2 regions of the Bartonella pachyuromydis genome follow, and region 2 is predicted to be linked to the other one. Evidence: predicted binding sites of a transcription regulator. Region 2 holds the regulator's gene; the other holds the start of a gene.

Region 1 (4,112 bases), on a different contig from region 2:
TTTTCTCCATACACTCATTTTGGTTTATGGGCGTGCAAGTAAAGTATTTTATGTGCTTTATTATGAATAAGGTGAGATGAGAGCAGTCTGCGATATACAAGAATTCGAAATGAAAAAATTTTTATTTTAGCGGTTTTTATGCAGCAGCTAAAGGAGAAGACATATTAGTATGTTCACGAAAAGCAGCAGGAAAGAGCCTATTATGGCTTTGTGGTATGTAAGGGGCTTCCTTTGCAAATATGCTAAGATTGAAAAGATCTTTCATTTATCCAAGAGGTGATAAGGGTTCTGAGAATATGCGTGGATTGTTAATGGCACAATGACCATCGGACCGCGAATGGCCCGATGGTTTGATAAAATTTGTTGTAAAAGAGTTTGCATTGCGTTGTTTATCTTGGAGCAATCATCTTTTTGGGATCAACCAGCCTATCGTAATCCTCTCCAGAAACACCTGCTTTGAGTGCTTCTGCGCGCAAGGTTGTATCATTTTTATGCGCGGCTTTAGCAATTTCGGCCGCCTTTTCATAACCAATTTCTGGAGCAAGTGCTGTCACCAGCATCAAAGAGCGTTCCATGAGAGTGTGAATATGAACCCGATTAGCACGTAACCCTTGAATACAATGGAGATCAAAAGAGCGCATGCAATCGCCAAGAAGCGTAATTGATTGCAAAACATTATAGCCAATGACAGGTTTATAAACGTTTAGTTCAAAATGCCCTTGGCTGGCAGCAAATGTTACACTGGTATGATTACCAAATACTTGGGTTGCAACCATAGTCATTGCTTCACACTGGGTGGGATTGACTTTGCCTGGCATGATAGAGGAGCCTGGTTCATTTTCAGGTAGGCTTAATTCGCCCAAACCTGAGCGTGGACCTGAGCCCAAAAAGCGTATATCGTTGGCAATTTTAAACAGATCAGCAGCCAGAGCATTGAGACTTCCATGGAAATGGGCAAGAGCTCCATGATGAGCAAGCGCTTCAAATTTATTGCTGGCGGTTTTAAAGGTTATCCCTGTGAGGGTGCTGATTGTTTCTGCAAAAGCAACATCAAAACCCTGTGGTGCATTGAGTCCTGTTCCTACAGCCGTTCCACCTTGAGCAAGCATTTGAACATCGCCAAGAGCTGTTTCAATACGCTGGCGATTGGCTTCGAGTGCGGCGCGGTAACCTGAAAATTCTTGCGCTAAAGTTAAGGGTGTTGCATCTTGCGTATGGGTACGCCCGATTTTAATGATATCGGCAAATTCCTCTTCCTTTTTTCTTAAAGTGGTAATAAGGGCTTCAAGAATAGGAAATAAATGCTGACGTGTTTGCAGTGTGGTGGCAATGTGAAGCGCTGTCGGAAAGGAATCATTTGAAGATTGGCTCATATTGACATGGTCATTGGGATGAACAGGGCTTTTGCTTCCTAATTTTCCTCCAAGTAGCATGCTGGCATGGTTAGCGATCACTTCATTGACATTCATATTGCTTTGCGTACCAGAACCCGTTTGCCAAACAGAGAGCGGAAAATGTGTATCAAATGTACCGGCGAGCACTTCATCAGCAGCTGTAATGATCGCTTTGCCAATGTTTTGCGGGAGTTTCCCTTTTTCCATATTCACAAGGGCTGCGGCTTTTTTGATAAGACTTAAGGCATAAATGATGGTGAGAGGCTGTTTTTCACTGCCAATATTAAAATTATGCAGTGAGCGTTCAGTCTGTGCTCCCCAATAACGGTCTTGACGTACCGAAATCGTCCCCAAGCTATCCGTTTCCTGACGTGTTTCAACCATGATGAGATCCTTTTATGTTCGCAGTTTAATAAAAAGCTAGATAATGCAAAATAGGAAAAAGAGGCAAGACGTCAAAGCCTTTTAAGGTAAATTATTTTTAGGAAGAATCCTTGACATTGAGAAGAGGCAATTTTATATTTTGGGCAATGTTAGCACTCATGCTTTAAGAGTGCTAGCAAGGACTTAAGATTAATGCAATTAATTAAGTTTTAAGGATTTTAAACATGGCTAATATACAATTCCGCCCACTTCACGATCGTGTCGTTGTTCGTCGGGTTGAATCTGAAAATAAGACTGCTGGTGGGATTATCATTCCTGATACAGCGAAAGAAAAACCCCAAGAAGGTGAAGTTATTGCTATTGGCAATGGTGCTCTCGATGATAATGGAAAGCGCGTGCCTTTAGAAGTGAAAACAGGTGATCGTATCCTGTTTGGGAAATGGTCTGGAACCGAAGTGAAGATTAATGGGGAAGACCTCTTAATCATGAAAGAATCTGACATTATGGGAATTTTGGGCTAATTTTAAGGCTCTCAATTCTTCCATTTTATATTATTTGAGATAACTCCAAGGAGAAATTAAATGGCTGCTAAAGAAGTCAAGTTTGGCCGTGAAGCGCGGGAGCGTTTGTTGCGCGGTGTTGATATCCTTGCTAACGCTGTAAAGGTAACACTTGGTCCTAAAGGGCGCAATGTGGTGATCGATAAATCATTTGGTGCACCACGCATCACAAAAGATGGTGTATCCGTGGCAAAGGAAATCGAACTAGAAGATAAGTTTGAAAATATGGGCGCGCAAATGTTGCGTGAAGTTGCTTCTAAAACCAATGATATTGCTGGTGATGGAACAACAACAGCAACGGTTTTGGGACAAGCTATCGTACAAGAAGGTGTAAAAGCCGTTGCTGCGGGCATGAACCCAATGGATCTTAAGCGCGGGATTGATGCTGCTGTAGATGAAGTGGTGGCAAATCTCTTCAAAAAAGCGAAGAAAATCCAAACTTCAGCAGAAATTGCACAAGTGGGAACAATTTCCGCAAATGGTGCTGCTGAAATCGGCAAAATGATTGCTGATGCCATGGAAAAAGTTGGCAATGAAGGTGTCATTACCGTGGAAGAAGCAAAAACTGCTGAAACGGAATTAGAAGTCGTTGAAGGTATGCAGTTTGATCGTGGATATCTTTCTCCTTACTTTGTCACCAATGCTGAAAAAATGGTGGCGGATTTGGATGATCCTTACATTCTTATTCATGAAAAGAAATTGTCTAATCTACAATCTCTTCTTCCTGTGCTTGAAGCTGTTGTGCAGTCTGGCAAACCACTTCTTATTATCGCTGAAGATGTGGAAGGTGAAGCTTTGGCAACACTCGTTGTCAACAAGTTGCGCGGTGGTTTGAAAATTGCTGCGGTAAAAGCGCCAGGATTTGGTGATCGTCGTAAAGCGATGCTTGAAGATATCGCAATCTTGACATCTGGTCAGGTTATTTCTGAAGATGTGGGCATTAAGCTTGAAAATGTCACTTTGGATATGCTTGGTCGTGCAAAGAAAGTAAATATTTCTAAAGAAAATACGACCATTATTGATGGTGCTGGACAAAAGGCTGAAATTAATGCACGCGTCAATCAGATCAAAGCTCAGATTGAAGAAACAACTTCTGACTATGATCGTGAGAAATTGCAAGAAAGACTTGCTAAACTTGCTGGTGGTGTTGCTGTTATCCGCGTTGGTGGTGCAACAGAAGTTGAAGTGAAAGAAAAGAAAGACCGCGTTGATGATGCCTTGAATGCAACACGCGCTGCTGTAGAAGAAGGTATTGTTGCTGGTGGTGGAACAGCTCTGTTGCGTGCAGCAAATGCGCTGACGGTTAAAGGAAAAAATCCTGACCAAGAAGCTGGTATTAATATCGTGCGTCGTGCTCTTCAAGCACCAGCACGGCAAATTGCTACCAATGCCGGTGAAGAAGCAGCTATTATCGTTGGCAAGGTGTTGGAAAATAATGCTGATACCTTTGGTTATAACACCGCAACCGGTGAATTTGGTGATTTGATTGCTTTGGGAATTGTTGATCCTGTGAAGGTGGTGCGTTCTGCCCTCCAAAATGCTGCTTCAATTGCCAGCCTTCTGATCACAACCGAAGCAATGGTTGCTGAAACTCCAAAGAAAGACACACCAATGCCTCCAATGCCAGCTGGTGGAATGGGTGGAATGGGCGGAATGGATTTCTAAAGCCCTCTTTTATAGAGATCAAAAGAAACGGGCCTCTCTGGCCCGTTTTTTATATTTCATAACTGGTAAATTTGTTTTGCTTGCTGCCAACAATTGGTGATCTGGAATT
Region 2 (27,203 bases):
AAAGATCACCGCTAGGACCACCACGAATGCCAGCATCTCCTTCACCAGAAAGACGAATACGCGTACCATCTTCAATACCAGCTGGAATATTCACGCTTAATGAACGCTGTTTTTCTACTCGTCTCGTCCCCTGACATTTCGGACATGGATTTGTTATGGTTTCACCACGTCCATGACATGAAGGACATGTCCGTTCAATCGAAAAGAAACCTTGTGCGGCACGTACACGCCCAGCTCCATGACACGTTCCACAAACTTGTGGCTTAGAGCCCTTTTTAGCACCCGATCCCTCACAAGTATCACAAGTAACAGAACTTGGAATATTAATTTGCGCGGTTTTTCCTGAAAATGCCTCTTCCAAGGTCACTTCCATATTATAACTCAAATCAGCACCACGCTCGCGACCATCACTACGCTTACGCTGCATTCCTCCCATAATTTCGCCAAAAAAATCTTCAAAAATGTCGGGAAATCCGCCACCAGCAGCAAAACCACTAAAGGGATTTGCTCCTTCGCGTCCACCATTTTCAAAAGCCGCATGGCCAAAACGATCATAAGCAGCACGCTTTTGAGGATCTTTAAGAACTTCATAGGCTTCGCCAATTTCCTTAAATTTCCGTTCTGCTTCTTTATCCCCTGCGTTGCGATCAGGATGATATTGCATTGCCAACTTACGAAAAGCAGATTTCAACTTTTTATCATCACATTCGCGAGTCACGCCAAGAATTTCATAATAATCAACCTTCATCATGTATTCCTGATAATTTTTCATCCATCTTTATGGATAATATTTGTTTTCAATTTATATTTTTAGCAAAAAAGTTGCAACTCATCTCAAATAACAAAGCCCAGCCTTATATTTCAAAGGCCGGGTTTATTCATTAATTAACACATTTGCTTACACTATTTCTTCTTATCATTAACTTCTTCGAAATCAGCATCAACAACATCATCATCCTTTGTATCTGTCTCAGTATTCGCTTCGGTTGCTTGTGAAGCTTCATACATTGCCTGTCCAAGTTTCATACTAACTTCCGCTAATTTCTGCATTTTCGCTGTTACCTCTTCAGTGTCGGTGCCATCAAGTGCAGATTTCAAGTCAGATATTGCTGTTTCAATCTGTCCTTTATCTTCAGAAGAGACCTTATCACCGTACTCTTTCAGCGACTTTTCCGTTGAATGGATAAGAGCTTCCGCTTGATTTCTTGCCTCAACTCCTTCACGGCGCTTTTTGTCCTCAGCTGCATGCTCTTCTGCGTCCTTTACCATTTTCTCAATATCAGCATCACTTAAACCACCTGATGCTTGAATACGAATTTGATGCTCTTTACCAGTTCCTTTATCTTTAGCCGAAACATTGACAATACCATTCGCATCAATATCAAAAGTAACTTCAATCTGAGGCATACCACGTGGTGCTGGTGGAATACCAACAAGATCAAACTGAGCCAACAACTTGTTATCATTAGCCATCTCGCGTTCACCTTGGAACACACGAATAGTCACAGCACTTTGATTATCATCAGCCGTTGAAAAAACTTGCGATTTCTTCGTTGGAATAGTGGTATTGCGTTCAATAAGACGTGTAAAGACTCCACCCAATGTTTCAATACCCAAAGATAAAGGTGTGACATCCAACAGCAAGACATCTTTCACATCGCCTTGCAATACACCACCCTGAATAGCTGCACCCATTGCAACAACTTCATCAGGATTAACGCCTTTATGTGGATCTTTGCCAAAGAAGCTTTGCACAACTTCTTGAATCTTGGGCATACGTGTCATACCACCCACTAAAACAACTTCGTCAATCTCACCAGCTTTTAACCCCGCATCTTTCAATGCAGCTTTACAAGGCTCGATAGTGCGCTGAACCAAATCATCAACGAGAGATTCAAATTTTGCCCGAGTCAATTTCATTGTTAAGTGCTTGGGACCAGATTGATCAGCCGTAATAAATGGCAAATTAATTTCTGTTTGTTGTGAAGAAGAAAGTTCAATCTTTGCTTTCTCTGCCGCTTCTTTTAGACGTTGCAATGCTAACTTATCATTCTTTAGATCGATCCCTTGTTCTTTCTTGAATTCATCAGCAAAATAACCAACCAAGCGCATGTCAAAATCTTCACCGCCTAAAAAAGTATCTCCATTGGTCGACTTAACTTCAAAAACACCATCTCCAATTTCAAGCACAGAAATATCAAATGTACCGCCACCAAGATCGTAAACCGCAATAGTTTTCCCGTCTTTTTTATCCAAACCATATGCTAAAGCAGCAGCTGTAGGCTCATTGATAATCCGTAAAACTTCTAGTCCAGCAATTTTACCCGCATCTTTCGTAGCTTGACGTTGTGCGTCATTGAAATAAGCAGGAACAGTTATAACCGCTTGCTCAACTTTTTCACCAAGATAAGACTCGGCCGTTTCTTTCATCTTTTGCAAAATCATCGCTGAAATTTGGGAGGGAGAATATTTCTTACCTGCTTCTTCAACCCACGCATCACCATTATCGCCTTTAACAATTTTATAAGGTACAAGTGCTTTATCTTTTTCAACCATGGGGTCATCAAAACGGCGACCAATTAAGCGTTTAACTGCAAAAACTGTTCCTTCAGGATTTGTTACAGCTTGCCGTTTAGCAGGTTGTCCAACAAGCCGTTCTCCCCCATCCGTAAAGGCGACAACAGAAGGCGTTGTGCGCGCTCCTTCTGAATTTTCAATAACTTTTGCGTTTTTACCATCCATGACAGCAACACAAGAGTTTGTTGTTCCCAAATCAATACCAATTACTTTTGCCATATTATAATCTCCATTTCAGCAAGCTACCTCAATCTTCATCAAGCATTTTCTAAGACAGCTCCTCATAACACTCAAAGCCTGCATCCCACTTCAAGTCACATAAACAATAAACTGCAAGTCGCAACAAGCCTTTCTGCCTCGTATATAAGAACAGGCTCTTATCGCTACAAGAGAGTCATGAAAGAAACATTCTTAAAATAAAATTTTTCTTTTAAAATAGCTATTCTACTTACCCGCAAGCAACCTCTTTGACTGATAATGCGAATACCATAGCATCCCTTTTTACGATGTAATCAATATATAAATCTATAAAAATTGGAAAATAAAAATAACAATTGTGTACCCTTTCTTAATCTCTCATCTCTCCATGAGATTCTGATTAGGAAATTGTTCAACACATCACTCAAAAGTAAATGACTAATACCACAAATATTACATTCTCCCTTAGCCCACCGCTGTCATGACCATTATATCTTTATTCGATCAATAAACGCCGCGTTCTTTACATCACTGTATCTATAGCGTTAAGCTTCATCTTTCTAAATACATTCTTTGTAAGGGCATACTCTGTCAATCTATTCATAATAGCTCCATTTCTGAACAACTTATTATTCATTACTCTTTAAAAGCTGCACTGTGAATAAGCTCGACGTCCTTTTCTCTTTAATCTATTTATTAAATCCACTAGTAGAATTCACAATACCCTTTTGCCTTTAAATACATTGTTCAAATTCTAAAGATCTATGCATCTATTCTTGTTCATATAACTCTAGTAATTCTTTCTTTTATTTTGAATAAAAACGCTCTAAAATAATAAATAAGGAGCATATAGCAGTGAATTGACCAAAGGAGGGTGAATAATGGTAAAACTTATTATCGAGCAAATAAAGAAGTTCATATCTCAATATATAACTTACGGACAATGGCCACTTAAAACGATTTTTACAAATGTCGTGTGGGCCCTTCTTTTCACTTGTATAGCCCATCCAGCAACCGCTCAGCAATATAAAGTCGGAAACATAGAAATCCTTCATCCTTGGGTGCGCGAAACAGCTAGAGGTATTAAAGTTGCTAGCGGTTATCTCTATATCATTAATCACGGTAATATCCCAGATCGTCTGGTTTCTGTTTCAGCAAATGGAGTACAGACAGCAGAAATCCATTCCATGGCAGTTGTTAACGATATTATGAAAATGGAAAAAATGCACCATGGTATTGAAATTCCTGGCAATGGTGAAATCACTCTTAAACCCGGTGGTGATCATATTATGTTCATGGGACTTTCTCAACCATTCAAACTAGGTGATAAAATCAGTGCAAAATTGACGTTTGAGAAAGCAGGAACAATAGACGTTGATTTCTCTGTAAATGCTATGGGAGGAAAATCACCTTCCAAATCAGCTCCTCATCATTGAGTTCTTTCATCATTATTTAACGAATGAATTGAGAAGCGTGAAAATTTTTCCATGCTTCTTATTTTTGTTTAATGCCATAAAACATACTCTAAAAAATTATTCTTTCTTTTAATCAAATATGATCAAGTTCAGGAATACGCAAAACTTGTCCAGGATAAATTTTATCGGAAGATTTGAGCATTGGCTTATTCGCTTCGAAAATAAATGTATTTTTATCCCCTTGCCCTTTTCCATAAACTTCTTCAGCAATTTTCCAAAGCGTATCACCAGATTTAACCTCATAAAAGCGAGACGCTTTTACAGACGTGGTATCTGCAATCTTTAATTGATCAATATCAACAGAAGAAATACCTTGCGAATTACCAACAACTAAAAGTGCTTTTTCAAATGTTTCCCTATCTGGAACCTCACCACTTAAAATAGCTTGACCGTTTTCAATCTTAATATTTACTTTTTCTGTGCCAAGTTGAAAATTATTAAAGGCCTCCTTAAAATCCTTTTCTTCTGGCTCACGATCCCCAATACCAAGTTTTTCTCCAACTGTTTTTATAAAATTAAAAAATCCCATTTATGCTCTCCTTTCGTGCAGTGAAAGAAAAATTTTTGCATATATGTCACTACACTCTTTTCTTTGCTCTTAAAAACAGATAGGCGATTTTTCTAAACGTCAACAATCACGAACAGATCTGTTTAATTATGGGACATAAAAAATAATACACTTTGGTAAAAAACATATTTTATGAAAATTTTCTTTCAAACAAAGGGATCTTTACGCACGCAACAGCATTATAAAATTACAAAGATAAAACAAGCTTTTACCGTAAAAATGAAAGGGTGTTTACTTCGCTACAATTTGTACCACATTTGTTTTGCAAAAAAAATGTGAACTCCCATATAAATAATGTGGATAATTTGCTACCATAGCAATAGAAAGGTCTAAGAAGCCATGAAAGATACACCAACAATCACGCAAACGATCGTACTTGTTGATGATGATCGCAATATTTTGACATCTTTATCTTTTGCGCTTGAGACAGAAGGCTATCGGGTTGAAAGCTATACAGATGGAGCATCTGCGCTCAAAGGTCTAACTCTTCATCCTCCACATTTAGCTATTTTTGATATTAAAATGCCTCGAATGGATGGGATGGAACTTTTGCGCCGATTGCGTCAAAAATCTGATATTCCTGTTATCTTTCTTACCTCTAAGGATGACGAAATTGATGAGTTATTTGGTCTTAAAATGGGGGCGGATGATTTTATTACCAAACCTTTCTCTCAACGTCTTCTTATTGAGCGCGTAAAAGCTATTTTACGTCGTTCAAATGCGCGCAACCAACCACTTATAACAGGAACTTCTCCTACCTCTTCTCTCAAACGTGGGGATTTGGTGATGGATCAAGAACGTCACACCTGTACATGGAAAGATAAACCTGTTATCTTAACTGTTACGGAATTTTTGATTCTACAAACCTTAGCGCAAAGACCTGGAGTCGTAAAAAGTCGTGATGCTTTGATGGATGCTGCTTATAGTGATCAAGTCTATGTAGATGATCGCACCATTGATAGTCACATTAAGCGTTTGCGTAAAAAGTTTAAACAAGTGGATGATGATTTTGCAATGATTGAAACACTTTATGGTGTAGGTTATCGTTTTCACGAGGTATAGAACTATTTTGTCGCAAAAGTTTGAACGGCGATCAAATCGATGACAAAAAATACTCAACTGGAAACTCTGCAAAAAACGACATCTAATGGCCTCCTATCAACGCCATTTCCTATGTTTACTTATTGGCATCTTCAGGTGCGGCGTCTTTTTAGACAATTGCTTTTTTCCAGTCTTACACGCCGTATTGTCATCTTAAATATTGCTGCTCTTGCCGTTCTTGTTACTGGTATTTTGTATCTTAATCAATTTCGCGATGGTTTAATTGAAGCAAAAATTAAAAGTTTGTGCATCCAGGGAAAAATTATCGCTGGAGCTATTGCCGCCTCTGCAACGGTGGATACCAATTCTATTCTCATTGATCCCCAAAAACTTTTAGAATTACAGACTGGGGAAAGTGTTACACCCGCACCTCAATCAACCGATTCTTGGGACTTTCCTATTAATCCCGAACAAGTTGCTCCTCTTTTGCGACGCCTCATCACCCCCAAAACAACAAGAGCACGTATCTATGATCGTGATGCGACTTTACTTCTTGACTCGCGTGTTCTTTATTCTAGTGGTGAAGTTTTTAGCTATAATTTACCCCCACTTAAAACTGAACAAAACATGTGGGAACGCTTCATTTCATGGTTCTCAAACACATTTTACGGCAATACTATCACTCTTGATAGAGAACAGGCAAGAACCAGTGGTATTGCTTACCCAGAAGTGTACCGAGCATTAAACGGATCTCTTGCTACTGCTAAACGACGTAACAGACAAGGTCAACTCATTGTTTCTGTTGCTGTTCCTGTTCAACGCTATCGTGCCGTGGTGGGAGCACTTCTTCTTTCAACAACCGGTTCAGATATTGACAACATTGTAAAAGGTGAAAGACTAGTTATTTTTAAAGTCTTTGCCGTGGTAGGCAGTGTACTTTTAGTCCTTTCTCTCTTTTTAGCCCATACGATTGCGCATCCTTTAAGCAAACTATCTGCTTCTGCTAATCGTGTGCGTAATGGTAATAATAAGCGCGTAGAAATTCCTGATTTTTCAATGCGTGAAGATGAAATTGGTCGCCTTTCAACCTCTATTCGTGATATGACCAATGCTCTTTATATGCGTATTGAAGCCATTGAACGCTTTGCTGCTGATGTAAGTCATGAATTAAAAAATCCGCTTACCTCACTGCGCAGTGCTGTTGAAACGCTCCCTCTGGCTAAAAATGAAGAAGCACAGGAACAATTATTCGAAATTATTCAACATGATGTACGTCGTCTTGATCGTTTAATTACTGATATTTCCGATGCCTCTAGGCTCGATGCAGAACTTGCTCGTGAAACCGCACAGATCGTTGATATGACACCGCTTTTGGAAAGTCTTGTTCATGCTGTTCAAGAAGTATACCGTAATAGGCAAACCATCGATATAAGCCTTAATATTATCCCACGTCCTCATGGAAAAGCCTATCTTGTGTTGGGGCATGAACTACGTTTGGGACAAGTTATTTCGAATCTTATTGAAAATGCACGTTCCTTTATTCCCCATGATAGAGGTAAAATTTCTATAGCTATGAAAAGTCATGCTTCAACTCTTATCTTAACCATTGAAGATAATGGTCCTGGTATTCGTTCAGAGAACATTGAACGCATTTTTGAACGCTTCTATACTGATCGACCAAACGAAGATAGTTTTGGTCAGAATTCAGGTCTTGGTCTTTCTATTAGTCGACAAATCATTGAGGCGCATAATGGGACAATTACAGCCGAAAATATTATTGATCCCAATCTTGAAAATAGTAAAACTGGTGCACGTTTTATTATTATGCTCCCCCTCGCTAAATAAATCTTCATCCAAAGTAACAAGGCATGACAACAAAAAGCGAAATACTTCACGCAAATTGCCTTCAACTAGGAGGGAAAGGGCTGTTGATTATAGGACCATCGGGATCAGGAAAATCAACCCTTACCCTCTCTCTGCTCGATCGTGCCGAATGGTCAAAACGTGAAGCAAAACTGATCAGTGATGACTATACAATGGTGCGTGTGGAAAATGGAAAACTTCATGGATACACCCCTGAAGGTTTGCAGGGCGGTATTGAGATTCGTGGTGTTGGTCTTTATATGATAGAGTTTGAAAAACAGACAACGATTGATTGTGTTGTTCTTCTTGGACCCGAATATGAACGCTTTTCCACAAATCAAACTTTTCAATTTGCAGATCTACATATTCCTCTTTTAAAACTCCCTAGCCTTCATGAAGCCGATTGTACAGCCATTTGTCAGGCTATTGAAGCATTCTTTTTTAGAAAAATATGGCATAAATCGGTTTAATTTTTTTCTAAACACAAAAAATTACATTTTTTGCCTTTTTTTTGCAAATTTTTCTTGGCAGCAGAATAAAGCTTTGTAAAATATACTCTCCACCAATATGGTTGGATCTTTAGTTAACAGGAGTTTGTGTAAATGATTGGACTCGTGCTTGTAACGCACGGTGAGCTGGCTGTTGAATTTCTACATGCTGTGGAACATGTTGTTGGAACACAAGAAAAGTTCGCAACAATATGTATCTACCCTGATGATGATATGGATCAGCGCCGAGGCGATATTATAGCTGCTGTTTCCTCTACAGATACAAACCATGGTGTGATCATATTAACAGACGTATTCGGTGGAACACCATCAAATATGGCTATTTCTGCTGTTGAAAAAGGACGTGTTGAAATGATTGCGGGGGTTAATCTACCTATGCTCATTAAACTCATTTCTATTCGCCAATGCCCTAATATTTCATTATCAGAAGCTTTAAAAATAGCACAAGAAGCAGGACGTAAATATATTAATGTACCAGTATAACTTTATAGCGGATAATTAAACTCTAATGCTTTCCAAAGATCCTCTCCCCTCTAAACTCAGTCGTCATTTTAATATCTGTAATAAACGTGGGTTGCATGCACGTGCATCTGCAAAATTTGTTCAAACTGTTGACAATTTTAATGCTAGCGTTGAAGTTGAGAAAGATGGCAAAATCGTTGGTGGTTCATCAATTATGGGACTTATGATGTTAGCAGCCTCCTCTGGTTGTAACCTTACCATTCGTGTTTGGGGACCAGAAGCAACTGATGCTCTCGATGCTCTCGAAAAACTCATCAATAATAAATTTGGTGAAGAGAATTAGAATTCATTATTCATAAAAGATGTATGATCATCTTTTTTGTCATTCATTGTTTTGATTGGTTGCTCTATTTTTCTCTTAAAAATACAAATACTGACATCCATTATCGATGAGCATTACGATTATCATAGGCATAAATATTTACTAACGATTATGTTGTATATAATAACAGTATTTGTGTTTTCTGTCACTCTAAATTCTATCAGACTCATTCAAATATTTGTTGTTTAAAGCTATTCTCATACTGAGCGCGCATGAGAAAATATTCATCTTTTACTGAATATGCTTAATTTTAAAGTACATTGAGGAAATGTAAGAATGAGCGCCACAATTGAAATTTACCAACTTTCCTTATCACGTTGGATTTGTGGTGTTTTTAAATGATAACATATTGATTATAATGATATTTTACAGTTTTTTCATATTAAATGATAAACCCGAATATCGTAAGATTTCTTTCATCTTAAATCCTTTCATATTAAAACAATTAAAATTATTCCCTCAATATTACAAAGCAGATTGGCGTGTGGATAAAAACTCTTAAAAAGGAGTAAAATGCCTCTTATAAAAGCTCTCAGCCACTAAAATGTTGCAATATTGAGAGCTGGAAAATACAATAACGGTGTTGATTGGCTCTATCATAAGTGTAAAGATGCTAGTGCACAATGGATATATGATTGCACCATTTACGGATATCATCGTGAAATGAAAATATAAATAATTCCACTATTGCATATTTTTACTATGAAACAAAGGTAAACACAGTTTTTATTGTCAGCATAATCACTCTCGTAAGAGAAATAAGTTTTAGGAATTAAACCCATCATTATAACAAACATTTTTTCGACATTCTTTTTTGCCACAATTGCCTTATCCTAAGTGATGTATTCCGCCTTTATTATCCACCATCGTATTTGCGGTGGCATCTTTTTACCATAAGGAGATTCCATGTCCCGTCTATTTAGTGCTGTTCAGATTCCTCAACAAACAACACAAGCACTCATATCGTTGCAAAGTGGTTTACCGAACGCACAATGGATTAACCCACAAAACTTTCATATCACCTTGTCTTTTTTTGGTGAAGTTGAAAGCATTGTAGCCGATAAACTTATCCGCGCCTTTGAGACAATAAAGCTTCCTCCTTTTATGCTATATACAAAGGGTTTTGATGTTTTTGGTTCAGAAAGTTCTCCACATTCCCTTGTTGTTCGCATTGAACCTTCTGAGACTCTCAGCCTCTTACACAAAAAGATGCAATCTATTCGGAACAGCTTAAGCTTATCTCCTGATGAAAGACCATTTACTCCACATATTACTGTTGCACGATTGCTTGATATTAAACCCGAATATCTTCCTTCTTATCTCTCTTCTCGGGGTGATTTTTCATTTCCTCCTTTTGAAGTCGATCACTTTGTTTTATTGTTATCGCCATCTCCCTCAAGTGATGCTCCATATGTTGTAAAAGGACGTTGGGCACTCCAAGGATAAAGGGTGTTTTACCACCCTTTAGGATTTTCTTGGATACAATACCTCACGAAAACAGGGTGGTTATATGCAATGCCATATTTTCATGCTGGAGGTATTGTTATTGGTGTATTTTAAGCCGGATCAGATTCAACAGAAGGCTCTTTTATCCCTCCTTTGGCTACGCCAACTATAGCTGGACGCAAAACACGATCACCTATAATGTAACCTGCTTGAACAACTTGCTGGACAGTATTATCCGGTACATCGGAATTAGGGATTTCAAACATCGCTTGATGAAAGTGAGGATCAAATTTTTGCCCTTCTGGATGAATTTTCTGCACCCCATGACGTTCTAGCGCCGCTATCATTGCACGCTCAGTCATTTCTACGCCCTCAGCTAATGTTTTCAAACCAGCATCATTCTCCTTTGCACCTTCTGGAATAGCCTCCAAAGCACGATTGAGGTTATCAGAAACAGATAACATGTCACGTGCAAAATTAGCAATTGAATAAGCTCTTGCATCTGCCACATCACGCGCCGTACGACGCCGAAGATTCTCCATATCTGCAGCAAGACGCAAAAGCTGATCTTTCAGTTCTTTATTTTCATCTTGTAAAGCAGTTAGGGGGTCGACAAATTCATCTTTTTCTTCTTCGACCTCTGCGCGTGCCTCTGCTTCACGCGTTTTTAAAAACTCATCCGCTGCTTTTTTAAGCGCATCACGATTAACCGGATTTTTCAAATCGCAATTTTCAAATGAAGCGTCAGTAAACTTGTTTTTTTCGTCAGACATAAAAATTCCATTCCTTCATAAGATTTGTTATTCTCGATATCGAAATTTTGCAGACAAAAATCAAGGGGTATTTATGTATCTTAATATAATGAACATTTATAGTACGAATATTCACTTAGTTATTTTAACGCAACAGTTGTGATATAAGTTGCGCTGTATAATCGACCATAGGTACAATTCTTGCATAATTAAGCCGTGTGGGCCCGATAACTCCTAAAGCGCCAATCACCCTTTGTTTTGAATCACGATACGGTGCAACGACTAAAGAAGAACCAGAAAGTGAAAACAACTTATTTTCTGAACCAATAAAGATACGAACTCCTGACCCTTCATCCGTTAAATCGAGAAGCTGTGCCATACTTTCACGTGTTTCAAGATCATCAAACAAATGCCGTAACCGCTCTAAATCTTCTTCTGCTTTCACATCTTCAAGTAAATTACTGCGCCCACGAACAATAAGGTGTATTTTATGATCAGCATCTTCTCCTCCTAGCAAAGCTAATCCAGTTTCAACGAGATGATGGGATAAATGATCAAGTGCAGCCCGTGTTTCTGAGCATAACCGTGCTATTTCTTCTTTCGCTTCACTCAATGTGCGCCCCTGAATATGGGCATTAAGAAAATTCGTTGCCTCCGTCAATTGCGCATGAGTAACCCCTTCTGGTAAATGAACAATACGATTTTCAACCTCACCTTGTTGTGTTACCAAAACAGCAAGAGCGTGCTCTCTATCAAGACGCACAAATTCAATATGTTTCAATGTGCCTTCATATTTTGTTGCCAGAACAAGCCCTGCACCACGTGAAAGATCTGAAAGAACGCGGCTTGCTTGAATGAGAAAATGTTCAACTGATTGTGTATGACCAGCTTCTTTGACTTGAGCTTCAATACTTTCACGCTCCTCGTTTGGCAAATCACCCGCTTCCATAAATGCATCAACAAAAAATCGTAATCCCGACTGTGTTGGCATCCGCCCCGCAGATACATGAGGTGCATAAATTAAACCAAGGTGTTCAAGATCACTCATCACATTGCGAATCGTGGCTGGTGATAATGTCTGTCGCAAAAGCTTTGAAAGATTTCGTGATCCTACAGGTTCACCATCATTAAGATAAGCCTCCACAATATGGCGAAAGATATCTCGCGAACGCTCATCAAGATATTTTAATTCATCATCAATAGGTTTGTGCTTCATAACGCTTGTTTCATGACTTTAAAACATTTCTCTCTATATATGAGTTTTACCAAGGCTTGGCCAAATAGGCTAAAGTAGTGGAAAAACATAACATATATTTATCATAAAAAATGCTACTATCAAAAAAAGAGATCATATATCTTTTCAAACATTGTCATCATAATAAAATATAAAAGATTTCATTTGACTAGAATATTTATAAAGTTGCAAAAAGAGAGTATTGTGTAAAGTTTGGTGGAATTTGTATATTAAACGTTCCAGTTAATTTTTTTAGCACAAAATAGTTCCCTTTTTACTTCTGGAGAGATCTCTATGAGAAGCATAGCAGCTAAAAAACTCGTTATTGCTACACATAACACCGGTAAATTGCATGAAATTACCACACTGTTTGCGCCCTTTGGATTAATAATACAATCCGCAAAAGAGCTTGGATTGCCAGAACCACAAGAAACGGGAACAACATTTGAAGAAAATGCCTATATAAAAGCTTTTTCGGCAGCAAAAAATACAGGACTTCCGGCTCTTTCTGATGATTCAGGTTTGGAAGTAGATGCCTTGAATGGTGCTCCGGGTGTTTATACAGCAGACCTTGCTCTTCAACCGGATGGCACACGTGACTTTTTAAAAGCTATGCAAAAAATAGAAGATGAACTTCAAAAAAACGGAGCGCATGAAAAAAGCCAACGAAAATGCCGATTTATATCCGTCATTTGCATCGCATGGCCTGATGCTCACGCCGATTATTTTCGTGGATGCGTTGAAGGAACATTTATTTGGCCTCCACGGGGAGATAAAGGTTTTGGTTTTGACCCCATTTTTTTACCAGATGAATATGAAAATACCTTTGGAGAAATGTCCACAAAGCAAAAACATGGCTGGAAACTCAATGATAAAACGCCCCCACTCTCACATCGTGCACGCGCCTTCAAACTTTTAGCTGAAAATCTCTTAACGCTCTCATGAATGAAACTTTTGGCATCTATATTCACTGGCCTTTTTGTGCTGCAAAATGCCCCTATTGTGATTTTAATTCCCATGTTCGTGTTCATGGTGTTGATCAGCCACGTTTTGTAACCGCCTTTGAACGTGAAATAGAAACACAATACCATAAAATAGGCCCACGTCATATTACCAGTATTTTTATTGGTGGAGGAACGCCATCTCTTATGACACCTCAAACTGTTGATGCCTTATTAAAAGCTCTTACAAAAAAATGGACCGTTGATGATAAAGTTGAAATTACACTGGAAGCAAACCCATCAAGTGTGGAAGCCGAACGCTTTCGCGGATATCGCGCAGCAGGCGTTAACCGCTTATCCTTAGGTGTGCAAGCACTCAATGATCAAGCACTGCGAAAACTTGGCAGACTCCATGATGTGAAACAAGCCCTTCACGCTATCGCTTTAGCACGAGAAATCTTTCCACGTTTATCCTTTGATCTTATTTATGCTCGCCCCGAACAAACTCTTGAACAATGGAAATGGGAACTTTTTCAGGCCCTTGATTTTGCAGCAGACCATCTTTCTCTTTACCAATTAACCATCGAAGAGGGAACCGCCTTTAAGCGACTTTATGACGCAGGAAGACTTATCCTTCCCCCATCAGAACTCGCAGCAGACCTGTATCATCTTACCCAAGAAATAACCGAACGCCGTGGATTACCAGCCTATGAGATTTCAAATCATGCAACTCTCGGTGCCGAATCAGCACACAACCTTCTCTATTGGCGTTATCATGAATATGCAGGCTTTGGTCCAGGAGCCCATGGACGCTTTATTGAGTACTCACCAAGTCATTGTCCGACCTCTTCAAAAACAGCTACTTCTCAAATTGAAAATCGTGAACGTTATGTGACAATAAATGAGAAATATCCCGAACATTGGCTTGAATTGGTAGAAACTACGGGACATGGTTGTATTGAAACGGAACATTTGACCATTGAGCAGCAAGCAAATGAAATGCTCCTCATGGGGTTACGTCTTTGCGAAGGTTTAGATCTTGTACGTTATGAAACTTTAAACACCAAGGGTTTACCAATGAAAAAGCTTATCGATTTACAACAACAAGGGCTGGTAGAAATGATAGGAAATCACCGCTTAAAAGCGACAGACAAAGGACGAATCCTTCTTGATCATGTCATTAGTCAATTGGCAAATTAAAATTTCTATAGTTTTCATCTCCATTACATCAATTGTGCTATCATATGTATGATTTTTAATTTGTAATAGAGATGTTGTTGAAAAAACAATTTCTTCTTTTCATTATGTAAAAAAGTCAACAATGAAACGTTCATAAACAGCTGTGAGAGTTTCCATTGCATCGAGAGTTACACACTCATCCACCATGTGCATGGTCTGTCCTGGTAAGCCGAATTCAACCACTGGACAATAATCTTTAATAAATCGCGCATCCGAAGTTCCCCCTGAAGTTGAACATTCGGGTATATGCCCTGTTATGCTTTTAATAGCATTGGATAATGTATGAATGAGTTTATCATTTTGGGTTAAAAAAACATCCCCTAAACTTGGAATCCATTCAAGTTGATAGAAGGGTAATTGATTTTTGTTGTTTTTTGATTGCACTGAGGTAAGACGTTTTTCAATTTCCCTCATAAGCATTGCTTTTGTCCAAAGATCATTATAGCGTATATTAAAACGAATTGTCGCCTGCTCTGGAATAACATTTACCGCAGAGTTACCCGTATCAATAGTCGTTAATTCCAAATTACTCGGTTGAAAATTTTCTGTACCTTGATCTAAAGTTGTTTGTGTTAACGCTTGAAGAATCTCACTGACTAAGGGCAATGGATTGGCAGCTCGCTCAGGAAAAGCAACATGTCCTTGGCGACCTTTAACGGTAATAATACCAGAAATTGACCCTCGACGACCAATTTTTATCATATCACCAACCGTTTTTACACTTGTTGGTTCACCAACAAGAGCAGCAGTCCATTTTTCACCTTTTTGTTCTGCCCATTTGAGAAGTTTAACCGTACCATTCAAAGCTGGTCCCTCTTCGTCACCGGTAATCAAAAGGCTTACCATTCCTTTAAGGGATCTTTTCTCAAGAATTCGAGCAAGTGCTGCAACGAAACAAGCAATACCACCCTTCATATCAACAGCACCCCGCCCGTATAATTTTCCTTGATCTATCACAGCTTCAAAAGGAGGATATGTCCATTGTTCCAATGTCCCTGGCGGTACAACATCCGTATGACCCGCAAACATAAGATGCGGCCCTTCTTTTCCTATCTTGGCATAAAGATTTTCAACATCTTCTGTGCTTTTTTCTGAAAAAATAGGACGCTCAACATGAAACCCCATCTTTTTGAGAAATTGTTCTAAAGTTGATAAAACACCTGCTTCGCGTGGCGTAACAGAAGGGCAACGAATAAGTGCCTGTAATAGCTGAAGGGGATCTGTAAGGACAGGCATAAACGCTCTTCCAATCTCAATTTAAGAATTATGAAATATTATTAAGCTGAATTATAAAAAAGATAAAGTAAAAACATTGAAGACACTCAGCAAACGAAGCAGGGGAAGACAATATTGCTGAGGCTTCAATGCATTCCTCATCATGTCATGAGGCACATATATAATAAAATGTTCAATAAAAAGTTCCACCGAATATTATCTTCTTCAAGTTTTTTCATATTTCCAGCTTATATGAATGAAAATCAATAGCCTGCAACTTATAACCATTTTCTTTCAACCAAGCACGATGCTTTTTACTTTCTGGACAAAGTTTTTCACAAAGAGCCCAAAATCTTGGGCCGTGATTCATTTCAACAAGATGGGCGACCTCATGCGCAACAACATATTCAACAACTTCTTTTGGTGCCATAACAAGACGCCAAGAAAAAGAAAGGTTGCCTTTTATTGAACAAGAACCCCAACGACTTTTCGTATCTTTATAACAAATTGATTTTACTTTACGCTCTACTTTATCTGCATAATATCCTACCAACGGTGTTATAATGAGTGCAGCCTGTTTTTTTAAAACATCAGCAACACGTCTTGGTAAATGTTCTAATTGACCATAAACGATAATTTGGGGCTCTTGCTCTCCATCTCCTGTAATAATTTCTGTTATCCCACGTCCTACTTTATGTCTTATGGTATGTTCAATACCCAATATAGGAATCGTTATTCCCTCTTTGAGATAAGAATTTTCATGAGGAATTTGCACGCGAGTAAGACGCGCTTCAATCCAAGATCGATTCTTTTCAATAAAACCTTGAACTGAAGAGAGACTTACCGCTGGTGGCGTTGTTATACAGATCTCCTGACTCCTTGCATCAATACGTAATGTAAGCCGACGCGCATGTTTATGTGCATGCACACGTACGGGTACAACACGATCAGAAAAAATGAAAGGCTGTTCATAAAAGGTCATATATTATGTCTTTAGCATCAGTAAATTTGACCTCTATCTTGCATTAATTTTGTCAACAAATGATCGTAACACTGTTTCAAGACACTCTAAATCTTTTGGGCGTGAAAACCGATGGTTTGCATCACGAACAAGTGTCAATGTTACATCCTGTAAAGGCAAATGATTCAGTAAAGTCAATGTATGTTGATAGGGGATTTTTTCATCCTCCATCCCTTGGAGAATATGAATAGGGCAGCCAATATCAATGCATCCCTTCATAACACAGTTGTCTTTCCCATCTTCAATAAATGCTTTTGTAAAAGGCATCGGTTCATCATCATCACTATCCGGAGGTCGTTCAACATAACCTTTTTCTTCCAAAATTTTCCATTCTTCCGGACCTAATTCTGGTTCTAGCAATGTTTGTGTAAAATCAGGAGCTGGTGCAATCAAGATCATGCCAGCAAATCTCTTATTTTTCTGCGCTAATAACCTAGCGAGCCTTAGCGCTATCCATCCCCCCATAGAAGAACCAATCACTATTTGCGGCCCTTCACAATAGGTTTCAAAAACCGCTAAACTTTCTTTAACCCAACGTGAAATCGTGCCTTGAAAAAAATCACCCTCCGATTCTCCATGGCCAGAGTAATCAAAACGCAAACAAGACAAATCATGCTTCTGAGCAAAATCATCAACCAATATCGCTTTGCTCCCTAACATATCAGATTGATAGCCGGAAAGCCAAACTAAACCCAAAGAACCGCGACCTTTGCGATACCGCACCGCAAGAGGAGTGCCTTCAAACGAAAAAAACTGGCAAGGAATATTTTGCTCCATGATTCTTTTCCTCCATAAAACACTTTATGATAATAAAAGAAAAATTTCTATTTTACAAATCAAACCTCAAAGCCGTAAATCAAATATGAAAAAAGCACGAAACCTAGTTGTTTTTCTGTGTGTAATTGTATATTAAATTACGCTATAGATGAATCAGAACTAAGGAACATAAACCATTCGTAGACCGTTTAAAATATCACCTACCCAAAAAGACGGGCCACGCTCAAATCAAGATATTCGCGTTCCGCGTGTTCAGCTTATTAATGATGAAGGACAACATCAGGGAATTGTTGCAATACAAGAAGCGCTTGCTATGGCTGCAGATGCAGGACTTGATTTGGTTGAAATTGTCCCAAATGCGGAACCACCTGTATGTAAGATTATTGATTTGGGAAAATTGAAATATCAGACCCAAAAAAAAGCTGCAGAGACACGTAAAAAACAGAAAATCATCGAAATCAAAGAGATTAAGATGCGTCCAAATGTTGATGTCCATGATTATGGCGTGAAGCTTAAAGCAATTCATCGCTTTATTGGTAATGGTGATAAAGTAAAGATTACTTTGCGTTTTCGTGGGCGTGAAATGGCTCACCAAGATCTTGGATTAAAACTTCTTCAACGAGTTAAAGAAGATACAAGTGAAATCGCCAAAATCGAATCTGAGCCAAAGCTCGAGGGGCGTCAAATGATGATGGTGATAGCAGCTAAATAATTCTTTTAGAATATAAATCATGAGAGAGTTGAGCATTTAGAAGCATCATAGAGTTTTGTTGTGGTGCTTTTAAATAAAGTTATGTGCGTACCAACCTTTCTGTAAAACATTGTTTTATCAGAACGGTTAAAGTGTTTTTAATCAAAGTGCTTCAGTCTTGCATAGAACAATGAGAGTATAGAAGCATCTCATGGTAAAAAAACGAATTTCCGCTTTTGATAAACATCTTATCTTTCGTCTTTTGCGAGAAAATTTTCGTAAATTTTATCAATCAACGACTTCAAAACTATCTCAAGGCACTCTAAATCCTTTGGGCGCGAAAACCCGTGATCTGCATCACGAACAAGTGTCAATGTTACATCCTGTAAAGGCAAATGATTCAGTAAAGTCAATGTATGTTGATAAGGTATTTTATCATCCTCCATCCCTTGGAGAATATGAATAGGACAGCCAATATCAATGCATCCTTTCATAACACAGTTGTCTTTTCCATCTTCAATAAATGCTTTTGTAAAGGGCATCGTTTCATCATCTTCATCCCCAGGACGTTCAACATAACCTTTTTCTTCCAAAATTTTCCATTCTTCCGGACCTAATTCTGGTTCTAGCAATGTTTGTGTAAAATCAGGAGCTGGTGCAACCAAGATCATGCCAGCAAATCTCTTATTTTTCTGCGCTAATAACCTAGCGAGCCTTAGCGCTATCCATCCCCCCATAGAGAAACCAATCACTATTTGCGGCCCTTCACAATAGGTTTCAAAAACCGCTAAACTTTCTTTAACCCAACGTGAAATCGTGCCTTGAAAAAAATCACCCTCCGATTCTCCATGGCCAGAGTAATCAAAACGCAAACAAGACAAATCATGCTTCTGAGCAAAATCATCAACAAACACCGCTTTGCTTCTTAACATATTGGATTGATAGCCGGAAAGCCAAACTAAACCCAAAGAACCGCGACCTTTGCGATACCGCACCGCAAGAGGAGTGCCTTCAAACGAAAAAAACTGGCAAGGAATATTTTGCTCCATGATTCTTTTCCTCTATAGAACAGTTGATACAAAAAAATTTCTATTTTACAAATCAAACCTCAAAGCCGTAAATCAAATATGAAAAAAGCACGAAACCTAGTTGTTTTTCTGTGTGTAATTGTATATTAAATTACGCTATAGATGAATCAGAACTAAGGAACATAAACCATTCGTAGACCGTTTAAAATATCACCTACCCAAAAAGACGGGCCACGCTCAAATCAAGATATTCGCGTTCCGCGTGTTCAGCTTATTAATGATGAAGGACAACATCAGGGAATTGTTGCAATACAAGAAGCGCTTGCTATGGCTGCAGATGCAGGACTTGATTTGGTTGAAATTGTCCCAAATGCGGAACCACCTGTATGTAAGATTATTGATTTGGGAAAATTGAAATATCAGACCCAAAAAAAAGCTGCAGAGACACGTAAAAAACAGAAAATCATCGAAATCAAAGAGATTAAGATGCGTCCAAATGTTGATGTCCATGATTATGGCGTGAAGCTTAAAGCAATTCATCGCTTTATTGGTAATGGTGATAAAGTAAAGATTACTTTGCGTTTTCGTGGGCGTGAAATGGCTCACCAAGATCTTGGATTAAAACTTCTTCAACGAGTTAAAGAAGATACAAGTGAAATCGCCAAAATCGAATCTGAGCCAAAGCTCGAGGGGCGTCAAATGATGATGGTGATAGCAGCTAAATAATTCTTTTAGAATATAAATCATGAGAGAGTTGAGCATTTAGAAGCATCATAGAGTTTTGTTGTGGTGCTTTTAAATAAAGTTATGTGCGTACCAACCTTTCTGTAAAACATTGTTTTATCAGAACGGTTAAAGTGTTTTTAATCAAAGTGCTTCAGTCTTGCATAGAACAATGATAGAGTATAGAAGCATCTCATGGTAAAAAAACGAATTTCCGCTTTTGATAAACATCTTATCTTTCGTCTTTTGCGAGAAAATTTTCGTAAACATGCACGTTGGTATAGTGCAGCTATTTTCTCAATGATCATTATTTCCTGCACAACTGCAGCCAGTGCGTGGATTATGCGTGACGTTGTCAATTATATGATTGAAGCGCAGAATTTTGGTATGATTGTTTTGATTTCTGGTATCATTGCTTTCATTTTCATTCTCAAAGGAATTGCAACTTTTTCGCAAACTTACTTTTTGAGCAAAGCAGGTAACAGTATCATTGCTGAACAGCAGCGTAAAATTTATGCGCGCCTTATGGAACAAGGTGTTTCTTTTTACCATAATAATACTTCATCTGATTTACTTGTCCGCATAACCCATAATGCTACAGCAGTGCGTAATATCATTGATACAATTATCACAACTTTTGTGCGCGATTTGCTTTCCGTTAGTGGCCTATTGCTTGTCATGTTTATTCAAAATTTTACGTTAATCGCCATTACTTTAATAATAGGACCACTGGCTTTTTTAGGAATTCGAATGGCTTTAAAACGTATTCGTAGCCTTGTTGAAAAAGAACTCCTTTCGCTTGGTGAAATTATCAAAATTGTACAAGAAAGTTCTATTGGTATACGAGTCATCAAGGCTTTTTCACTAGAAGAATTAATGAAAAAACGTATGAACCAAGCCATTAATGACGTTGAAAAACAAGCAAATACTATTGCAACGCTTCAAGCCATTACAAATCCTATTATGGAAACTCTCACTGGTATTGCTATTGCGGGTATTATCTGCTTTTCCGGCTACCTTGCAACACAACGTACAGGCGTTCAAGGTGAATTTATGTCTTTCATTGTCGCTTTGCTTCTCGCTTACGAACCTGCAAAAAGGCTAGCAAATGTACGAGTCAAAATTGAAACTGGTTTGGTTAGTATCCGTACGATGTTTGATGTACTTGACTATCCTCTCACAGTTATAGAACATGAGAATGCTAAAGATCTCGATGAAACACAAGGGAGCATTCGTTTCGAAAACGTTTCTTTTGCGTATACAGATAAAAAGATGATCTTGAATAACATCAATCTAGAAATAAAACCTAGAAAAATGACAGCGTTGGTAGGGCCATCTGGTTCAGGAAAATCAACCCTTATCAATCTTATTATGCGCCTTTATGACCCCACAAAAGGACGTATACTGATTAATAATCAAGATATCCGTTATGCGACATTTCGTTCTTTGAGAAAACTTATGGCCTATGTAGGACAGGATACTTTTCTCTTTCAAGGAACTGTTAAATATAATATTGGTCTTGGAAAAGAAGGAGCCAGTGACGAAGATATTATAAAAGCAGCAAAAACAGCCAATGCTCATGATTTTATTATGGACTTGCCAAATGGCTATGATACACAAATTGGCGATAATGGCTGTAACCTTTCAGGTGGACAAAAACAACGACTCGCTATCGCTAGAGCAATGCTTCATAACAGTGAAATTCTTATTCTTGATGAAGCAACAAGTGCATTAGATTCGCATACTGAAGTACAAATTAATGAAGCACTTCATCGCCTTACCAAAGGACGCACAACTATCATCATTGCTCATCGCCTTTCAACAATTGCTCGCGCTCATAAAATTGTTGTTATAAAAAATGGTCAACTGATTGAACAAGGTAGCCAACAAGAATTGCTCGCAAAGGAAAATAGTTTTTACAAAAAACTTCATAATATTCAATTTAAAAAGCACATGTCTTAGCTTTTAGGCGCCTCCATAAGATTTGAGATAAAAAGTGAAGAAATAGTCCTTATCTTTTATACAAAACAAAGATATTGCATGGAAAAATATTCCACTAAATACAGCTATGAAAAAAAGCTATCGTTTATTAAGGGTACGTGTCTAGGATTTATATAAAAATGAAAACCTCTTCTGTTTTTTGATTGAAAGCGTTTATTTCAAAACAAAAGCTTGATAGTGAGAAGTTTATCCTTTTTTCAGCTCAGTAGCATAACATCCATAAATGTTATGGTTCTCATATGCATCAAGACAGCTAATATCAAATTTTGGGAAACTTTCTAAAAACTATGATCGCACAACTGTGATAATTTACGCAACCTTTGTCTGAATTCATCTCTATGCTATTTACTATGATTTTTTTCCACACTGTGAACTCGTGTGAAAAGCACGCTTGAAAATAAGGAAAAATTTATCATAAAATTTCTTTCTGTAATAAATACCTTAAATCAAGTTTTGCATTTTATTCTCAGATCTGGGAGCAACAATGGTATGACTTAACATGGCAATTTCTTAAAATACTTGAAAAAACATATGTCATTATCAAATCAAGATATTGATTTATAATGATAATTTGTTGTAATTTGAATGAGATATCCCGAATATCGTAAGATTCTTCCATTCTAATCCTATTTTATATTGAATTAATTGCATATCATTCGCTCACACACCACAAGTGGGATTAGTGTGAGGGTAAGAACTATTTATAGAGAAGGGAGTGCTTCTTATGAATGTTCTTAAATATAAAGAAGCAACATTAGGAGCCAAGCCAAATAGAACGAGGGGTTCAATGCGCACGTTTATAAATACAAAGACGGTGCTATATGATCTCTTAAATTTTCGCATTCAAAAAAATCGTTCGCTTCATACTACAAGTAAGGTTAGTGTGTAGATAAAACTGTTTAACAAAGGAGTAAATATGCTACTCATGAGCTTTCTCAAGGAAAAAGCAACATAATATTGAGAGTTAGAAAATAAAATCTAGTGCCGTTTTGCATGCCCATAAATGCAAAAAACGGCAGCACACAATGAAGATTTTGCTTTCTATCATTCATGAACAGTGCTGGTAAAATGGAATGAGAAGTTATGAATACACAAAAGCACAGTGGTACGCGTTTGTTTCATAAAGGACGTAACTCTATTCAAGAATAGGTTTTAAAACTAAGCACTTTAAATATACCTTGGCGCGATGTGCTAAAAATTTCTTTTTTATAGCTTAATCTTTCTTGAAAATGCATTCGATAAAATAATTTTTTATAAAAATATCCATTATCGTTATGAAGTATTTTGTCGTTTATGCAATAAAGAATGATAAAAATATTGTTTTGCTCTTCGTTGGTTCTGCGGAGAATCTTAATTATAAGCATTTATTATCAATGCGCCTAAGCACATTTTACGCCACCACTCGTGAGTAGTATAATATGGAGTTTATTGTGCACCATAATCTTTATATCTATAAACGTGCAAGCGGAACCACTCATGCTATTTGGTTTGCTCCCAATGTAGCTTCTTTATATTTAAGAGCCTTCATAAGAAACACTCCCTTCTCTATAAATAGTTCTTACCCTCACACTAATCTCACTTATTATGGTATGTAAGCCAATAATTTTTTGATTTTGAATTGCAAAAACTTAAATAAAAGAATCTTTTTAATATTTGAAGTTCTTATTCGAATTACAAAACGATATCATTACCAATAAGCGTGTTATCTTTCTCTAATACAGAGAGTTAAATGCATAAAATTGCAGTCATTAAATTTCAGAATTTTAATTCTTAATAATCTCTTTCATAAAAAAGACCAATACTAGAATTCTTTTCATTCCCTATAGCACCTCTAGCTTTAAGATGACGTGAAATGTTCAAATTAATTGTTCCCTTCGTCGTTCCATCTGATCCTGCTTCAAAACCTAAATAAATGTTGTTGTGTATATAACGTCCAATACGTAAGCCAGTATTTCCCTTTTCATCAACGACAACATCAAGATCATCAAGACCAATTTTAGCTCGTAGAGTATTCAATAAAGATGTATTAGAAGCACCTGCAAGATCAGCTGCCGCTGCCGCAAGTTGAGCAATCTGAAATGGTGATAATTCATTAAGAGAGCGGTTAAAAATCAAACGCGCCAAAATCTCATCCTGTGGTAAATTGGGTTGTGAAGAAAAATTAACATCAAGATTATCAATTGTTCCACTTACCGTGACAGTGACATTAATATCACCACTATTTTTATTAGCCACAAAATAAACCGTAGGATTAAGATTACCGCTAAAACTTGCTTGTCCCTGATCAAAATTAAGACGCTGTGAAAGAATATCAAAACGTCCACGAATCATTTGAAACTCACCAACTGGATGCACATCATGTAATGGACCTGCTATGTTAATACGCCCTCCTAGTTCAGCATCTAGCCCTCGTCCACGCACAAAAAACTGATTGCGCGCCGTAATAAGCATATTTGATAGTACAACAGATGAAGATTCTTGAGAGATATCGACATCACGATCTGTGTTAGTGCTCTTAACATCAGCACGTTCAAGCGTTTTTTGAATCGACTTTGTTAAATTTTTATTTTTAATATCAAGAAATTTCGCATTGTGAAAATGATCCGGAACTAAAACTTCAGCTTTTTCAACTGCGATATCACCGCCAATAACAAGATTATCCCCAAAATGCCCTGTCATTGTCATCTTTCCCGACAATGTCGCAAGAATCATAGAACCATCATTATAATTGGCATTATCAAGATAGAATACCAAATCTGGTTGTAGATCATTAGAGATACGGCCTGAAGCAGAAATTCTTCCCCCCTCCGATGAAGACGCAATAGCTTTCTCTATTAGGATATGATCACCATTTAATTTTCCTTCTATTGTTACATCGTTAAGCCCGAGATTTGTTTTTGAATCAAAAAAGCTACCATTCACTATGGAAACATTTCCTGTAAACAGTGGCTTAAGCAATGAACCATTAAGGGTTGCATCCATTTTTGCCATACCCGTTATATGCGCACCACGCTTTGCTAATAAAAGATCAATAAAAGCAAGAGGCATTGTCCCTTTAATATTTAATTTGGCCTCTGAATCATTGAGAGAAACAGGCCCATTTATGGAAAGCTCTAGTCCCTTATCTCCTGTCGCTACCATATTCTCAATATCAAAAGCCGATTTTTTGTAAGAACCACGAGCATTCATATCAATCGACAGTGGTCCTTTATGTGTCATAACAGTCAAGTTTTGGCTAGAAAGCTCAAAATGAGCAGAAGGATCTTTCAGGGTGCCGCCGATATCGACCTTACCTACCACCGCTCCTCCAAGTGCTTGCCCTTCAATAAAACTATTAAGCAAACGTGTAGGAAAATCTTGCAAGTTAACATGGAGATCAAGCTCGTTTTGATTGAAAGATATGCTTCCCTGTGCTTGTGCCCTTGCCTCTTCCCCTGTTAAACTTGCATTCAAAGTAAGATTCTTATCTATGGTTTTACCTGTAGCAGTAAGCACAAAAGGCATTACTTTTTTATCTTGAAGTGCGATCGTTGTAAGTCCTTCACCTTTTATATCATAAGTCACATCGGGCTTTTGAAAACTGCCACGAATTATAACTTGCCCCGTCACAGTACCAGCTGCTCCAAGATCGGATTTCCATAAATTGACTAACGAAGCAGGCAAGGCATTCATGGTAAGATCTAGATTAAGAGTATCTTGAACATTTCCTGCCAGGATAATTTTACCGCCATTAATCGCAAGTCCTAATCCATTAACTGTCATACCATCTTTATCAAAAACAATCGTAGCTGCTTTAGGCAATGTCGCGTGAAAATTATGTTGTTTTACATCCACTGTTTCAATTTGTATTTCTCGTTTTATATCTTCTGGGACTTCTACTGCAACCATACGGCCAGAAAGCTGTGCATTGGTATTATGAGGCAACACCGCTTGAAGAGTAAAAACTGTTTGTCCGTCTTTGCTATTAGCATGAGCATTTAAATGATTAACCATTATCAAAGGCGTTTGAATTTGCTCTGCATTAATAATCCCTTCTAACTGGGCCATGCCAAAAGGATCAAACAAGTCTGCTTTGACTTCCAACTTTTTAATTTTATTTTTTGCAAAATTTAAACGATCAATATGCGCTTTTATATTGGCTTGTTGTTTGCCATTTTGTTCATCAAAAACAAAATCTCCTGTTACTTTTCCACTACCTTCTTGCAAAAATAACGCTGATAATACTGAAATATCATCAGCATCAACATGCAAAGCGCCTTTAATAAAACCTTGCGTCTGAGAAAGATCTCCGGTTATTTTTGCACTTCCTCCTCTTATATCGATATCTTCAAGTTGTCGAATTTGATGAGAATTTTTAAAAGAAGCTGATAAATATAAAGGTTTCTTAGCAAAAGTGCCTTCACCCTTTACATCGCCGGTTACTTCTGTAATGGGCAATGTATTATCTACCAGTGTTTTCATTGTAAGTGTTGTATTCTGTAATTGCTTCCCCATAAAAAATGCTTCAGCAACATTTGCACGCGTTTTAAGATTTATAAGGCTATTGAGCCCTCTAGCTGTACTTTGAATTGTAAGTGCACCTTTCATTCTCGAATCCAATTTAGCAAGATCCGATATTTGAGCATAGAAGTCCATTTTGGCTCTCTCACTTGAAAAATATCCATCAGCTTTTATATCCGCGTATGAGCTTTTCAAATCCAAATGACGCAAAATTAAATTCTCCGTGTCGTAAGCCGCACTACCTGAAAGAGTAAAATTTCCTTTGAAAAAACGATCGAACGGCTCCACACCTATTTTCATATTGTCAGCTACCCCTGATAACTCAAGATCAAAAGCGCCACTCATTAAACCTATTGTTCCTTTGGCTTTAATATCTGTGCTACCAGTGAGTGATTGCTCACGCAGCAAACTGAAAGGAGCAAATGCTTGTGTTTTTAAACCAAGGTCGCCTTTAAAAATAAAATGCTCCATTTTCCCTTTTAACCAAGCAGAAAACCCCTGGCTCGTAACACTAAAGTCATGAATCAAAACTGGTTTTCTAGCAAAAATATCCGTATCTA

Evidence for each region. Region 2 encodes HrcA, which represses chaperone genes, less so after heat shock. Its sites were predicted from a motif close to GTTAGCACTCNCNNNNNGNGAGTGCTAAC; they were not measured.
Region 1: a site for HrcA is predicted at 1,927-1,955, ahead of groES (co-chaperone GroES). Genes of this name have one in related genera too.

What each region holds. Positions count from the first base shown of each region.
Region 1 is NZ_BAABJA010000034.1:5-4,116, reverse strand. Features, by position in the region: gene fumC (class II fumarate hydratase) at 390-1,778, opposite strand; gene groES (co-chaperone GroES) at 2,003-2,299, shown strand; gene groL (chaperonin GroEL) at 2,360-4,003, shown strand.
Region 2 is NZ_BAABJA010000001.1:298,051-325,253, reverse strand. Features, by position in the region: gene dnaJ (molecular chaperone DnaJ) at 1-748, opposite strand, end outside; gene dnaK (molecular chaperone DnaK) at 904-2,796, opposite strand; gene ABD917_RS01380 (copper chaperone PCu(A)C) at 3,657-4,211, shown strand; gene lysM (peptidoglycan-binding protein LysM) at 4,324-4,779, opposite strand; gene ABD917_RS01370 (response regulator transcription factor) at 5,158-5,880, shown strand; gene ABD917_RS01365 (stimulus-sensing domain-containing protein) at 5,920-7,704, shown strand; gene ABD917_RS01360 (HPr kinase/phosphatase C-terminal domain-containing protein) at 7,728-8,192, shown strand; gene ABD917_RS01355 (PTS sugar transporter subunit IIA) at 8,325-8,714, shown strand; gene ABD917_RS01350 (HPr family phosphocarrier protein) at 8,740-9,036, shown strand; gene thpR (RNA 2',3'-cyclic phosphodiesterase) at 9,982-10,521, shown strand; gene grpE (nucleotide exchange factor GrpE) at 10,632-11,294, opposite strand; gene hrcA (heat-inducible transcriptional repressor HrcA) at 11,419-12,489, opposite strand; gene rdgB (RdgB/HAM1 family non-canonical purine NTP pyrophosphatase) at 12,802-13,452, shown strand; gene hemW (radical SAM family heme chaperone HemW) at 13,449-14,648, shown strand; gene dapE (succinyl-diaminopimelate desuccinylase) at 14,751-15,923, opposite strand; gene ABD917_RS01315 (M48 family metallopeptidase) at 16,138-16,884, opposite strand; gene ABD917_RS01310 (alpha/beta hydrolase) at 16,918-17,700, opposite strand; gene infC (translation initiation factor IF-3) at 17,894-18,412, shown strand; gene ABD917_RS01300 (alpha/beta hydrolase) at 18,640-19,440, opposite strand; gene infC (translation initiation factor IF-3) at 19,627-20,145, shown strand; gene ABD917_RS01290 (ABC transporter ATP-binding protein) at 20,338-22,104, shown strand; gene ABD917_RS01285 (translocation/assembly module TamB domain-containing protein) at 23,914-27,203, opposite strand, start outside.